DNA from 3 places in the Undibacterium sp. GrIS 1.8 genome. Region 1 is predicted to be linked to each of the others. Evidence: predicted binding sites of a transcription regulator. Region 1 holds the regulator's gene; each other region holds the start of a gene.
The links. Region 1 encodes sigma-54, which starts transcription at its own class of promoters, with help from an activator protein. Its sites were predicted from a motif close to TGGCANGNAANCTGCTTT; they were not measured.

Region 1 (4,294 bases):
TCGAATATGACACCAGGACAGAATTAGTAAAATTTATTTCTAAGGCTGACGTGAAATATCTTGAAGGTAAAACCGTCACACAGGAACAGCAGGGCGACTTTTTATCCTACGACAGTCTTAGCGATGTATTCGTGGCGACTAATAATACGTCTGGAAAATCTGTTGACGGTGGCGGACGTGTGACGTTAATTTTGGCTCCAAAATCCGACAAAAAAGTCAAAGAATAAGATGAGTACATTATTAGTTAAGGGTTTGCAAAAGCGCTATGGCGCGCGGCAAGTCGTCCGTGACGTGTCGTTGGAAGTAAAGAGCGGTGAAGTGGTCGGTTTGCTAGGTCCGAACGGCGCTGGCAAGACTACATCGTTTTATATGATTGTTGGACTGGTACCCTCTGATGCCGGTGAGATCAATATTGATGGTGTTGATATCTCGCGCTTACCCATACACAAACGTGCAACCTTGGGCTTATCTTATTTGCCGCAAGAGGCCTCGGTATTTCGTAAGCTGTCTGTAGAAGACAATATCCGTGCAGTTCTTGAATTACAAAAAGATGAAAACGATCAATTTCTGAGTAAAAAGAAAATTGAAAAACGTTTAGACACCTTGCTGGCCGAATTGCAGATTGACGGCATTCGTGAAAATCAGGCTTTATCCTTGTCGGGTGGTGAACGTCGCAGGGTAGAGATCGCCAGAGCATTGGCAACCAATCCTCGTTTCGTGTTGTTGGATGAGCCTTTTGCAGGCGTCGATCCGATTGCCGTCATTGAGATCCAACGGATTGTGCGCTTCCTTAAAAACCGGGGTATCGGCGTTCTGATCACAGATCACAATGTACGCGAAACTCTTGGCATTTGTGACCATGCCTACATCATTAATCAGGGCGCTGTGTTGGCGACTGGTAAGCCAGACGATATCATTAAAGACGAATCGGTTCGCCGAGTTTATCTGGGAGAGCATTTCCGCATGTAGCGGGAAGCCATACGATGATGAAGCAAAGCCTGCAACTCCGCACGTCCCAGCATTTGGCCTTAACGCCCCAATTGCAGCAATCGATACGTTTGCTGCAATTGTCCACGCTGGAGCTACATCAAGAGTTAGAAAATCTACTTTCCGACAATCCCATGTTGGAGCGGGTAGATGATCCTATGGATAATGCAGTGCGCTTGCTGGCCGACGGCGCCATCAGTGCGACTACGAATAATTCTGAAACTGAATTCGCCGCGCCAGAAATGAATGGCGATGCAGCTACTGCAAGTGCCAGTACTGAAAATGCCGAGCTTAGCGAAGTCGCTGCCTCTGCCGATAGCACCAGCGCGAATGAAGAAGAGTGGAGCTTTGATGATGTTCCTCAAGGCAGCAAATCGTCAGAAGAAGATGACGGACGTCCGCAGTTAGAAGCAGCACAAACTAGCCTCAGAGATCACTTGTTGGAGCAGATGCGATTGAACATTCGCGAGCCCCGTGATCGTGCTCTGATTGAGCTGATGATTGATGCCTTGGATACCAATGGCTATTTGATGGAAACGCTTGAAGAAATTCATGCCAGCTTGCCATTGGAATTATGTGTTGAGCCGGAAGAATTATCCTTTGCGCTGAACATGTTGCAGAACTTTGACCCTAGCGGTGTCGGTGCCAGAAATGTATCCGAATGTCTGGCCTTGCAGATTAAACGTTTTCCTAAAATTCCTTTTGTGACGCGTCGGCTGGCGCAAAAAATTGTTGAGAGCCACATCACTTTATTCGCTCAAAGAGATTTTAATAAGTTGAAGAAAATCCTTAATTGTGATGACGAGGATTTACGCGAAGCGCAAGTGGTTATTCGTCAATGTAACCCCAAACCGGGTGCTGAATTTGCCGTGGCGGCTTCAGATTATGTCGTGCCGGATGTGATAGTCAGAAAGACAGTGAACGGCTGGCAAGTATTACTCAATCAAGATGTGATGCCAAAGCTACGTGTTAATAGTATGTACGCCAGCATCATGAAGCAAAATCGGGGTGACGGTACGCTAGGTTCCCAATTGCAAGAGGCGCGCTGGCTAATCAAAAATATGCGGCAACGCTTTGATACGATTTTGCGGGTTTCACAAGCGATAGTTGAAAGACAACGTAATTTTTTCACGCACGGTGCCGTTGCAATGCGACCACTTGTGTTGCGCGAAATTGCTGATACACTGGGTTTACACGAGAGCACTATTTCTCGTGTAACGACGCAAAAATACATGCTGACCCCGCATGGTATGTTTGAGTTGAAATATTTCTTCGGTAGCCATGTCGCGACGGAAGCAGGGGGGGAAGCATCATCCACCGCGATACGTGCACTCATCAAGCAGTTGATAGGAGCAGAAGACCAGAAAATCCCACTCTCTGACAGCAAGATTGCAGACATGCTGGGAGAACAAGGCATGGTAATTGCGCGACGCACAGTCGCCAAATATCGCGAGGCCTTGAAAATCCCGCCAGTAAGCCTGCGCAAATCTTTGTAACTTGTTCTTGAAATATCCTCGTGTGTTGCTATATATAATTTAGCTCAATAAATAATTTAAGTATTAGTCTGCCAATTCATCGTCTGATTAAATTTACATTAATTGAGTTAAGACAAAATGTTTGTAACAAGTAAGATTACCAAGGAGCGTAGTATGAATCTCACCATCAGTGGACATCACCTCGAAGTAACTCCTGCAATTCGTGAACATGTGCAAAATAAGCTTGAACGTATCAGGCGGCATTTCGATCAAGTAATTGATATCGCCGTCATCCTGACCGTGGACAAGCTCAAAGAAAAGGAAAAACGCCATAAAGCAGACATTAATCTGCACATCAGTGGCAAAGATATTCATGTTGAAAGCCTGGCACAAGATCTCTACGCCGCCATCGACACTCTCATCGACAAACTGGACCGACAAGTCATTAAACATAAAGACAAAATCCAAAATCATCAACATGACGCGATCAAACACATACCCGATCCGACGCCAGTGTAAGCAGATGACTTAGTCGCTTTTTCGATTAGAAAATAGCAAAAAAGGACGCAATCCGGCGTCCTTTTTTTGTTTACGTAACACTTGATTTTTTTGCGAAGATTATGCGCTGATATAAATATACTCCCATATTATTTTTATAAATATGGCTTATTGTCCAGTAATTACATGGACAACTAAAATATACCTGGGGAGAGTATTTATATTGGGTACTGGAGAAATAAGCGACACTCGTAGCTATTCATTTCTTTAAGCCGCACAGATTAGCTTGTACGCATTTAAATTTAACCTCAATACCCTAAAGTTTTTCCGTCGGGATTGCGCGGATCTGAATAACCATCAAATCCCTGATTGCTCATTTGTATCGTTTGTGTGCGCCCCATAGTCGGTGACAATCTCAGATGCTGACCTTTTTGCTCCAGTATGTTTAAGGTATCGATAGTGATCCCTTTTTCTACGCGCAATTGATCTGGCATCCATTGATGATGAATGCGAGGCGCAATGCTGGCTTCGGCAATATTCATATCATGGTCAATCACATTCATAATAATTTGCAAACTGGTGGTGATAATCCGGCTACCCCCCGGGCTGCCTGTGGTCAGAAATGGTCGTCCGTCTTTTAAAATAATTGTCGGTGACATTGAGCTGAGCGGGCGCTTGTATGCCGCAATCGCATTGGCATCGCCACCAAGTAATCCAAACGCGTTGGGAGCACCCGCTTTTACGGAGAAATCATCCATTTCATTATTTAAGGTAATGCCGGTGCCGCTAGCAACGATGCCGCTACCAAAATTCAGATTCAGCGTGTAGGTAGTTGCGACGACGTTACCATACTGATCTGCTGTAGCAAAATGGGTAGTTTGATCACTTTCGTAAGGCGCTAGTTTACCGGGCTTGATTTGATCGGACGGCGTTGCATGTTCTGGATTAATTTTCTTTGATAACTCATCAGCATAGGCGCGTGATGTCAGTGCTTTAATCGGTACTTTGACAAAATCGGGATCGCCCAAATATTCAGAACGATCGGCATAAGCGAGCTTCATGGTCTCCGCCATCAGGTGTAAGTTTTGTGCGCTATTACTGCCTTGTTCTTTAATCGGAAAGTGTTCAAGAATATGCAACATTTGTACGATGTGTACGCCGCCTGAGCTGGGTGGCGGCATGGCCACGATTTCATAGCCGCGATAACTACCTTTGACGGGTTCGCGCTCGACGACCTTATAATTTTTCATATCTTCTGCGCTGATGATGCCTTCATGCTGCGCCATTTCTGCAACAATTTTCTTTGCGATGGCGCCTTGATAAAAAGCACTCGC
Region 2 (4,294 bases), on a different contig from region 1:
TTACCGGCGGCATAAAAATATGCAAACGGCCGTCACGTACCTGCACGCACAAAGCGGTGTGGATGACATCACGCGGCTCTGGCACAGATTTGTTTACGCTCGCCGCTGGCGAAACTGGTTTGGCGGGTGCAGAAGAAGTGGCAGGAGATTTCGCCATCAAAGCAGCGACGGCGGCTGGCGTTGCTCCTGCCGAGGTTGCAGCCGCTACCACTGCGGCATGTGCTGCCATCGCGGCTGTCAGCGGTGCCGGGCTTGTACCGCTCGCGGCTGTTTTAGTTGAAGAAACAATTGTTGGCACTGATTGAGCAGGCTTGGTTTTGTCAGCAGCAACACTGGCATTTGTTGCACTATTACTGGTCACTGGTTTGTCGTCTTTGGCAGAAGGCAAAGGCGTGCGCGGGGCGAACGGGTCTACATCAAACTCATGGATTTCTTTTTCTGGCTGCACCCAAGGCAATGCACTCAGTGGCAGGCGTAAACCCATCGGAGAATCGCCATCGATCAGGTATAAATGTTCGCGCTTAATTGGCCACGGCGAGGTCCGCCAGGCAACCCCCAAAGAGATGCTCGGATCGGTGTCTTTTGGCTTCAGCGGCAAGACGTAACCAACCACTTCGCCAAGGCCGTGCTCCAGCAAACGTGCTAAACGACGACGTTCTTCCGGCGCTTTTAAATCAGCTTTCAGCGGATCTAAATTGACGGGCAAACCCTGTTCGCGCTGCGCCTGTTGCATCACATCTTCATAGGCTGGAATCTGGCTACCTTCTGGCAGTGATAGCGCTTTAACCAGCGCCGTCATAAACAGATATGCCTCGGCATTGGTATACCCATCGGCTTTTTTCTCATCCGAGAATAAGCTGGCGTCCAGCCACATCGGCTGACCATCAATCCGCCAATAAATATTTAAAGCCCAGCGCGGTAAAGGTTCGCCCGGATACCATTTTCCCTGACCGTAGTGCAGCATGCCGCCAGGCGCAAAATGGTTTTTCAACCTGTGCATCAGTTCGCCGGCCAATTCCCGTTTTTTATCACCATGCGCCAGCGTATTCCACTGAGCACCATCCATATCGTCGATAGAGACAAAGGTCGGCTCACCACCTTGCGTCAGCCGTACATCTTGTCGTTTTAAATCTGCATCGACTTGCTGGCCGATCAGATCAATCGCCTTCCAGTCGGCGTCGGAATACGGCTTGGTCACGCGCGGATCTTCATGGATGCGGGTAATCGTCATCTCATGGTGGAAAGTCACTTCGGCCTTATCGGTAAAGCCCGTCACTGGTGCCGCAGAAGAGGGCAACGCAGTGCACGCCAATGGAATATGCCCTTCACTGGCCAGCATGCCGGAGGTCGGATCTAAACCAATCCAGCCGGCACCCGGGATATACACTTCGGCCCAGGCATGTAAATCGGTGAAGTCAACGGTAGTACCGCTAGGGCCATCTAATGCTTCCTGATCAGCGGTGAGCTGGATTAAATAGCCCGATACAAAGCGTGCCGCCAAACCCATCTGACGCAAAATTTGCACCAATAACCAGCCACTGTCACGGCAAGAACCGGAGCGATTGGTTAAAGTTTCTTCCGGCGTCTGTACGCCCGGCTCCATCCTGAGCAGATATCCGATATCGCCCTGCAAACGCTGATTGATAGCGACCAGAAAATCATTGGTCAGCAAATCTTTTTTCAGAATCGCAGTACGTGCGTCCTCCACCCATTTGGTCTGCAATTCACCCGGTTTTTCGGTCAGCAAATAAGGGCTAAGTTCTGCACTCAATTGCGCAGGATAGCTAAAAGGAAAATGCTCGGCGTATTTCTCAACAAAAAAGTCAAAAGGATTAATCACCGTCATATCGGCAACCAGATCGACAGTAAATTCCAGCACATCCGATTTTTCAGGGAAAACAAAACGACCAATGTAATTACCGTAGGGGTCTTGCTGCCAGTTGATGAAATGCTGTTCCGGCGCGACGGTTAGTGAGTAAGACAAAATCGGCGTACGTGCGTGAGGCGCTGGACGCAGGCGCACCTCATGCGGAGAAAGAGCAACCAGGCGGTCATAACGGTAGCTGGTTTTGTGATGCAATGCGACACGGATAGCCATTCGATATTGCCTTTCGATAAGGGTTAAAACGGCGCTAGAGAGCAGCGCCAAAACGCGTCCGTAAAACGGAAAATCATATAAAGCATTCTGCGGCGTTACATCTATACTCAATCAGTCTTTCACAAGAAAGTAGCACATTTATTGACGCATCTTTCAGAACTCACATAGCTAAAAATTTAAATTATGTTAAGGCTGTAAAAGCAGGATTCATGCCTATCAAATTAAACAAAATGGCTTTGCAAATTAAGCTCCAGTCATATGCGAGCGAAGCGTCATTAGCATAACCAACGAGAATGGCGCTGCGCCATGTGACAAATTTCACATAATCATCTCGCGGCAAAAACTATTCTACCCCTCTCCTAATTTGTATTCTGCTCGCATTGTTTAGGACATATTTTTAATCTAAGTTAGTCATAACACCTGAGTAAGTTGTTCCAACTGTTAGTTAAGTTTTTGTAGAAATAGGATGTAAGCAAATGCTAATTTCGCAAACGAAAATAGCCACATTATTACCTCTCTTTACATATTATTTTTTGATATTGGGAATAACTAATAAGTAGTAATAATGTATCTCGTTATTTACATAAATTTAAATTAAAGCGATCTCTTTCGCCACAAGTACTTATGTATTTAAAGATAAATAATTTAGTAAATTGTCTAGGATTGTTTTCTAAAAATTAACTCCCCATTGGAATATCCTGTTGTTTTTTGGGAACGAACAAACCCCTAGTGTTGACATGAGCACTTCAAGATGTTTCCATGATCATCAAGCATTTTGAAACAAGTTGTTACAACTAATAATTTCAAAAGGCTTTTTTATTTACATCTAAAATGAATTTAGAAACATTTTTCGCTGCGTTGTTACAGATTGAAATAGTTATAACTATTTAGATGTCAATTTAAAAATCCATTGTTGACTTATATAATCAGGAAAATTACATGTCCAAGAAAAATCTAGTCTTTAAGAAGAAACTGGTGGCGCATGCACTAACGATGGCGTTTGGGGTAGGCGTTTTTACTGTAGGCGTAAGCCCCGCAGTAATGGCGCAGTCCAATGCATCCGGAACTGTGTTTGGTAAAGTTGCACTAGGATCTGCAACGTCAGTTGCTTTAAAAAATACGGATACCAATTTATCAAGAACTGTCACGATAGATGCGACAGGTAAATTTCAGGCAACTGCTTTGCCGCCTGGGCGTTATACAGCCATTTTGATGAAAGACGCCACAGTACTGGCTAATTCTGAATTTGATGTTTTGGCTGGGCAAGGTGTAGAGCCAAACTTTGGGATTGCTTCCGGCGTTGGTGTTCAGTCTGTTGAGGTAAGTGCTCGGCGTAATCGTATTGACGTCTCTAGTGCAACTAATGGTGCCACTTTCACAGCTAAAGAATTAGATAAGCTTCCAATGACACGCAATGTGGACGCAATTATTCAATTGGCACCCAACACAACACGGGCGGATCCACGTTATGCCGGTGGCGCAAGTCTTGGTGGCGGTGGAGCATCTGAAAATGCGTACTATATCAATGGCTTTCCAGTAACAAATCCATTGACTCAATTGGGTGCATCCGAATTGCCATTTGGCGGAATTTCGCAAGCACAAGTTTTAACCGGAGGTTTTGGCGCCGAGTTTGGCCGCTCCGTTGGTGGAATAATTAATATCACCACAAAAAGTGGCACTAATAATTGGGAGGTTGGCGGAACAGTTAGCTTCGCACCAAAATCATTGCGTTCTGATGTAATCGACATCTATTTCCCAGTAATTCCCGGTACAAGCTCTGCAACTGTCAATAACGGAAAATTATTTCGTGCTCGTAAAGATGACACTTTAGAGAACTGGACGTACGGCGGATATGTAGGCGGTCCAATTATTAAAGATAAAGTATTCATGTTCTTGGCGGCAGAAGCACAAAAAACAAATACTAGCGGGACTAATCCCGGTAATAATGCTACTAGCTTAAATAACGCTACTGCCGGATGGCGCGAACAAGAAGCAAAATTGCAGCGTTATTTAGGGAAGTTCGACTGGAACATTACTGATGATCATCGTTTAGAATTAACCCTCATGGGTGACAGCCCTAAGCGGGACAACAGCTTTTCTGGCTACACCTACGCTAAAACGAGCACGAATGATGCTCGCACCCGTTTGCCAACTGGCGTTACCTCAACACAGCACTTTGAAAATGTAGGGGAAAAT
Region 3 (4,294 bases), on a different contig from region 1:
TTTATTTTTACGATCAACCGCAGATAATGTTTGCCAGGTTTGCTTCATCTGCATCGCAGTTTGTGAGATGACTTTCCAATCTGGTGCTGTCTGTATTGTCTGCAATAAGGCATCAGCAGTAATGCGCCACTCGCTTAGTTGTAGTTCAGCCTTTTCCAAATTAACTTTGCGCTCTTCTGCTAATTGCTGAAAATAAGCAGCAGCCGGTGCATAGGCCAGATTGCAGGCGGTATCAAAGCGATCCCAGATTTCTCTAGCCGCACCGCCAGTGCTAGCTTCTAAAGACTTCCAGCGCTCACGCAAGCCGCTTACTTTTTTTGCCAGATTATCAGGTTCCAATTCTTTTGATGGCAATTCTTCTGCCGCTTTGATCAGTTCATCGCGGGAGATACTGCCACCCCATTTGGCCCATGACAGTAATCGCCCAAGCTCGCTCTGGACTTTGAATAAACGTTCTTTTTGCTCTGCATTTAAGCCAGTGTGTTTGAGATCAACACCACGCAATACCTCACGCTCCAGTTTTTGCGCCAGCAACGCACTACCCTGCTCCAAGGCTGCCTCCATATCTTGGATCGCCGCCAAAATTTGCTCTGTGCTGACCTGTACCAGCTTGACTGGTTTAGCCTTTGATGAAGGCGTCGTAATTTGCGCAGGCTTTTCCGTCGATGTTGGATCAGTATGCATTGCATTAGCAGGCGCTACATCTACGCTGTCTGAAGTTTCAGCAGCGACAAATTCTGTGCTTGATTCAATCGTCGTAGCTACAGGTGCTGACACTGGTGCTGATATGTAGGTTTTAGCATCGGCTATTTTTTGCTTTTGTAGTTGCGCCCATTGTTCACGTGCGGCCTGCATTTTATGCGTGAAATCTGCCAGCAAATTTTTAGGTAAAGCCACAGCTTCTGCCTGTTGCAAGCATAAATCAAAGGCTTGCTGCCATATATCCAACTGAGCGCCATGGGCGTCGTCAGCAATCCCTTGGGATATGGTCAAATGCTGTACCAGATCCAGCACCTGTCTTTGCAGCGCCGTCTGTGCCTGCAAGCGTGTTTGCAATATCGTGTAGTGGGCATCAAATTCTGCTTTTAAAGCATCGGGAAAATGTTTGAGGCCTGCCACCAACTTATCCAGATCAGCAATTTGCTGCGGATTTAAGCTAGCTTGTAAACCCAACTGCTGCGCTTGATTGATACAGCGCAAAGCCAGTTGTTGCTGTTGATCTGCTTGCGCCAGCACATCCAAACGTGCCTGCATCAGTTTGGCAACACGCTTATCTGTGTTGCGCATTGCGCTCAGTACTTTTTGCAGCGCGGCTGCGCTGTGTACATGATTAGCCGCTTTAAAACGACCGTCAGCAAAATCACAAGATAATAACAAGCTAACGATTGCGTCTTCTGCACCGGGATTGCTTGCCAGACTCTCTAACTTAGCCAAGGCAGCGGCACGCGCCTGGGCAATTTGTTGCTGTTGATCTGCTTTGGCAACGCTCGCCAGGCTGGCAGCGTTAGCGGCGGCTAAATTGCTATTGGCAGAGGAAGATGTTGCTTTAGGTTTGCGCTTAAAAAGGAAATCGAACATGAGTGTTTGGATTGGTAGGTGGGCAAAAACTGCATGATAGCAAGATTCGGCCGAATTCGGCTGGATTCGACTTGGGGGCATGGGGTTCGGCTAGATGAAGCACTCACCCTGTCAATTCAGTATTTTCAGCAATTAAGCTTGCACCAACATCTGTCAGTTGTTGTAGATATTCTCACTACGCACGAAAGAAGGGATTTAAACCATTTCTCTGCACATATTTGTAGCAAACAAATCTAGGCTTTTGGTCTATATGGGGTTGAGTAGCTAGTAGTGAACGTAGCGCACAAGCTGGCACATAAACTGCTATTTATTTTTATTGCGTACAAATAATTCCTACTTTTAGGAAGTCCGTCACAGTGATATTGCTACGTGAAAATGGCAAAGTAATTATCGCAGCAAGTATTTGCAATGTCGTGGCTCAGTACGATGATGGTTTGCTGCGATTGTCTCTCAACCAAATAGGAATTACTCACACACTTATACATACCCAAATAAATTAGTCATCAGGCTCTCAACTACGCTCATTACTACACGTCTATTACTTCAACACCAAGGAGAAATTATGTCACGTCGTACCGTACTAAAAGCGACCGCACTCGGCGCTATGGCTTTGACTGCATCAACCTGGATGGCACAGGCATTGGCAGCAGATACGATTAAAGTCGGAATTTTACATTCGCTGTCGGGCACGATGGCAATTTCCGAGACTTCCCTCAAAGACGTGGCATTAATGACGATTGATGAGATCAATGCCAAAGGTGGCGTAATGGGTAAAAAGCTGGAGCCGGTGATCGTCGATCCCGCCTCCAATTGGCCCTTGTTTGCAGAGAAAGCGCGGCAACTGATTTCACAAGATAAGGTGTCGGTCGTGTTTGGTTGCTGGACATCGGTATCCCGTAAATCTGTCTTGCCGGTATTTAAAGAACTTAATAGCCTGCTGTTCTACCCTGTGCAGTACGAGGGTGAAGAGCTAGAGAAAAACGTGTTTTACACTGGTGCCGCCCCAAATCAACAAGCGATACCAGCGGTGGAATATCTGATGTCAAAAGAAGGCGGCGGAGCCAAGCGCTTTGTTCTGCTCGGCACTGACTATGTTTATCCACGCACTACCAACAAAATCTTACGGTCCTTTTTGCACAGCAAGGGCGTGAAGGATACTGATATTGACGAGGCCTACACCCCGTTTGGTCATTCTGATTATCAGACGATTGTTGCCAATATCAAGAAATTCTCCGCTGGTGGCAAAACTGCCGTCATCTCCACGATCAATGGCGACTCCAACGTACCGTTTTATAAAGAATTGGGTAATGCAGGTCTGAAAGCGACCGACGTCCCTGTCGTCGCCTTCTCAGTCGGCGAGGAAGAACTACGCGGTGTTGATACCAAGCCCTTAGTCGGCCATCTGGCAGCTTGGAATTATTTTGAGTCGGTAAAAAATCCGGTCAACACCGAGTTCATTAAAAAATGGAAAGACTACGCGGTCGCCAAAAAATTACCGAATGCAGCTACCGCTGTGACTAACGATCCGATGGAAGCGACGTATGTCGGTATCTATATGTGGAAGCAAGCAGTAGAAAAAGCCAAATCTACTGATACCGACAAAGTAATTGCAGCAATGGGCGGACAAACCTTTAAAGCACCGTCTGGCTTTGTCTTAAGCATGGATGCAACCAATCATCATTTACATAAGCCAGTAATGATCGGTGAGATCAAAGCGGATGGCCAGTTCAATGTCGTTTATAAAACGAAAGAAACTATTCGCGCACAACCTTGGAGTCCGTACATCCCTGGTAATGAGGCAAAGCAAAAAATGTAATAGCGCGATAGTGATAGCGGGGCTTCAAAAAAACTATCTGCTTGTCCGTCGCTCCTGCTAGCTAGGCAGAAGTCCAGAGACGTGTTGTCATCCACATACGTCTCTGGATTCCTACTAAAAGCACGCAGGAATGACGCGCATCGTATTAGGTCGTATTAAGTCGTATTTAATTATTTTGTGGGCTCTTAATTAACTGGTTTTTAGAAATTTCTAATTTTCAACGTCCAATGATTTGGCGGTCTCCAGACCATAATTGGCCTGGAAGCCGCAGAAATAATGGACATCCTTTTTGTACTTTTGTACCTTCATCTCTGTAAGGTAAGTCTGGCAGTACTCAAAATCGACCTCAAAATATCCTATGAAAATATTCCAATTCAGTATTTTGACTGTCCTGTTTTGCATGAGTTGCGCCGCGCAAGCTGCGATTGATGCCAAACTTTTACAAGGCTTAAACAGCGATGATCCCGATACCCGTATCGCCGCAGTCACCGAGATAGCAGCACTGGCAAATGACGATAGCAGCAAAGTTTTAAATGCACTCAAAAGCGAATCGCTATACACCACAACAGACGGCGCAGTTTTGATCGTCGATGGCGACAATGCCTACAATCCCGCCACCGGAAAATCCAGTAAATTACCCGACGGTAGCGATGCGATCAGTATCAATAATCGTCTGCGTGGTGCTATCGACAATGCCCTCTCCGGCCTGAAGTTATTTTCTGCAGACAAATCTGTACGCCTGGCAGCAGCCACTAGCTTGCAAACCGATGCCAGCTTGGAACAGCTACCGCTCATCAGCAAAGCCTATGCAAAAGAATCCGATCCCGAGGTGAAATCGCTTTTACAACTGGTGATTGCCACCGCTAACCTGCAATCACCCGGTGCAGCGCAACGTAAAGC

Region 2: the regulator sigma-54 is predicted to act here: its motif matches at 2,296-2,313, upstream of AAKU64_RS00965 (transglutaminase family protein).
Region 3: the regulator sigma-54 is predicted to act here: its motif matches at 1,868-1,885, upstream of urtA (urea ABC transporter substrate-binding protein).

The regions. Positions count from the first base shown of each region.
Region 1 covers NZ_JBEONQ010000006.1:79,321-83,614, reverse strand. The annotation lists gene lptA (lipopolysaccharide transport periplasmic protein LptA) at 1-227, shown strand, start outside; gene lptB (LPS export ABC transporter ATP-binding protein) at 229-969, shown strand; gene AAKU64_RS04395 (RNA polymerase factor sigma-54) at 987-2,483, shown strand; gene hpf (ribosome hibernation-promoting factor, HPF/YfiA family) at 2,637-2,981, shown strand; gene ggt (gamma-glutamyltransferase) at 3,269-4,294, opposite strand, start outside.
Region 2 covers NZ_JBEONQ010000001.1:229,263-233,556, forward strand. The annotation lists gene AAKU64_RS00965 (transglutaminase family protein) at 1-2,098, opposite strand, end outside; gene AAKU64_RS00970 (TonB-dependent receptor) at 3,038-4,294, shown strand, end outside.
Region 3 covers NZ_JBEONQ010000019.1:36,200-40,493, forward strand. The annotation lists gene AAKU64_RS10880 (DUF349 domain-containing protein) at 1-1,578, opposite strand, end outside; gene urtA (urea ABC transporter substrate-binding protein) at 2,141-3,394, shown strand; gene urtB (urea ABC transporter permease subunit UrtB) at 3,753-4,294, shown strand, end outside.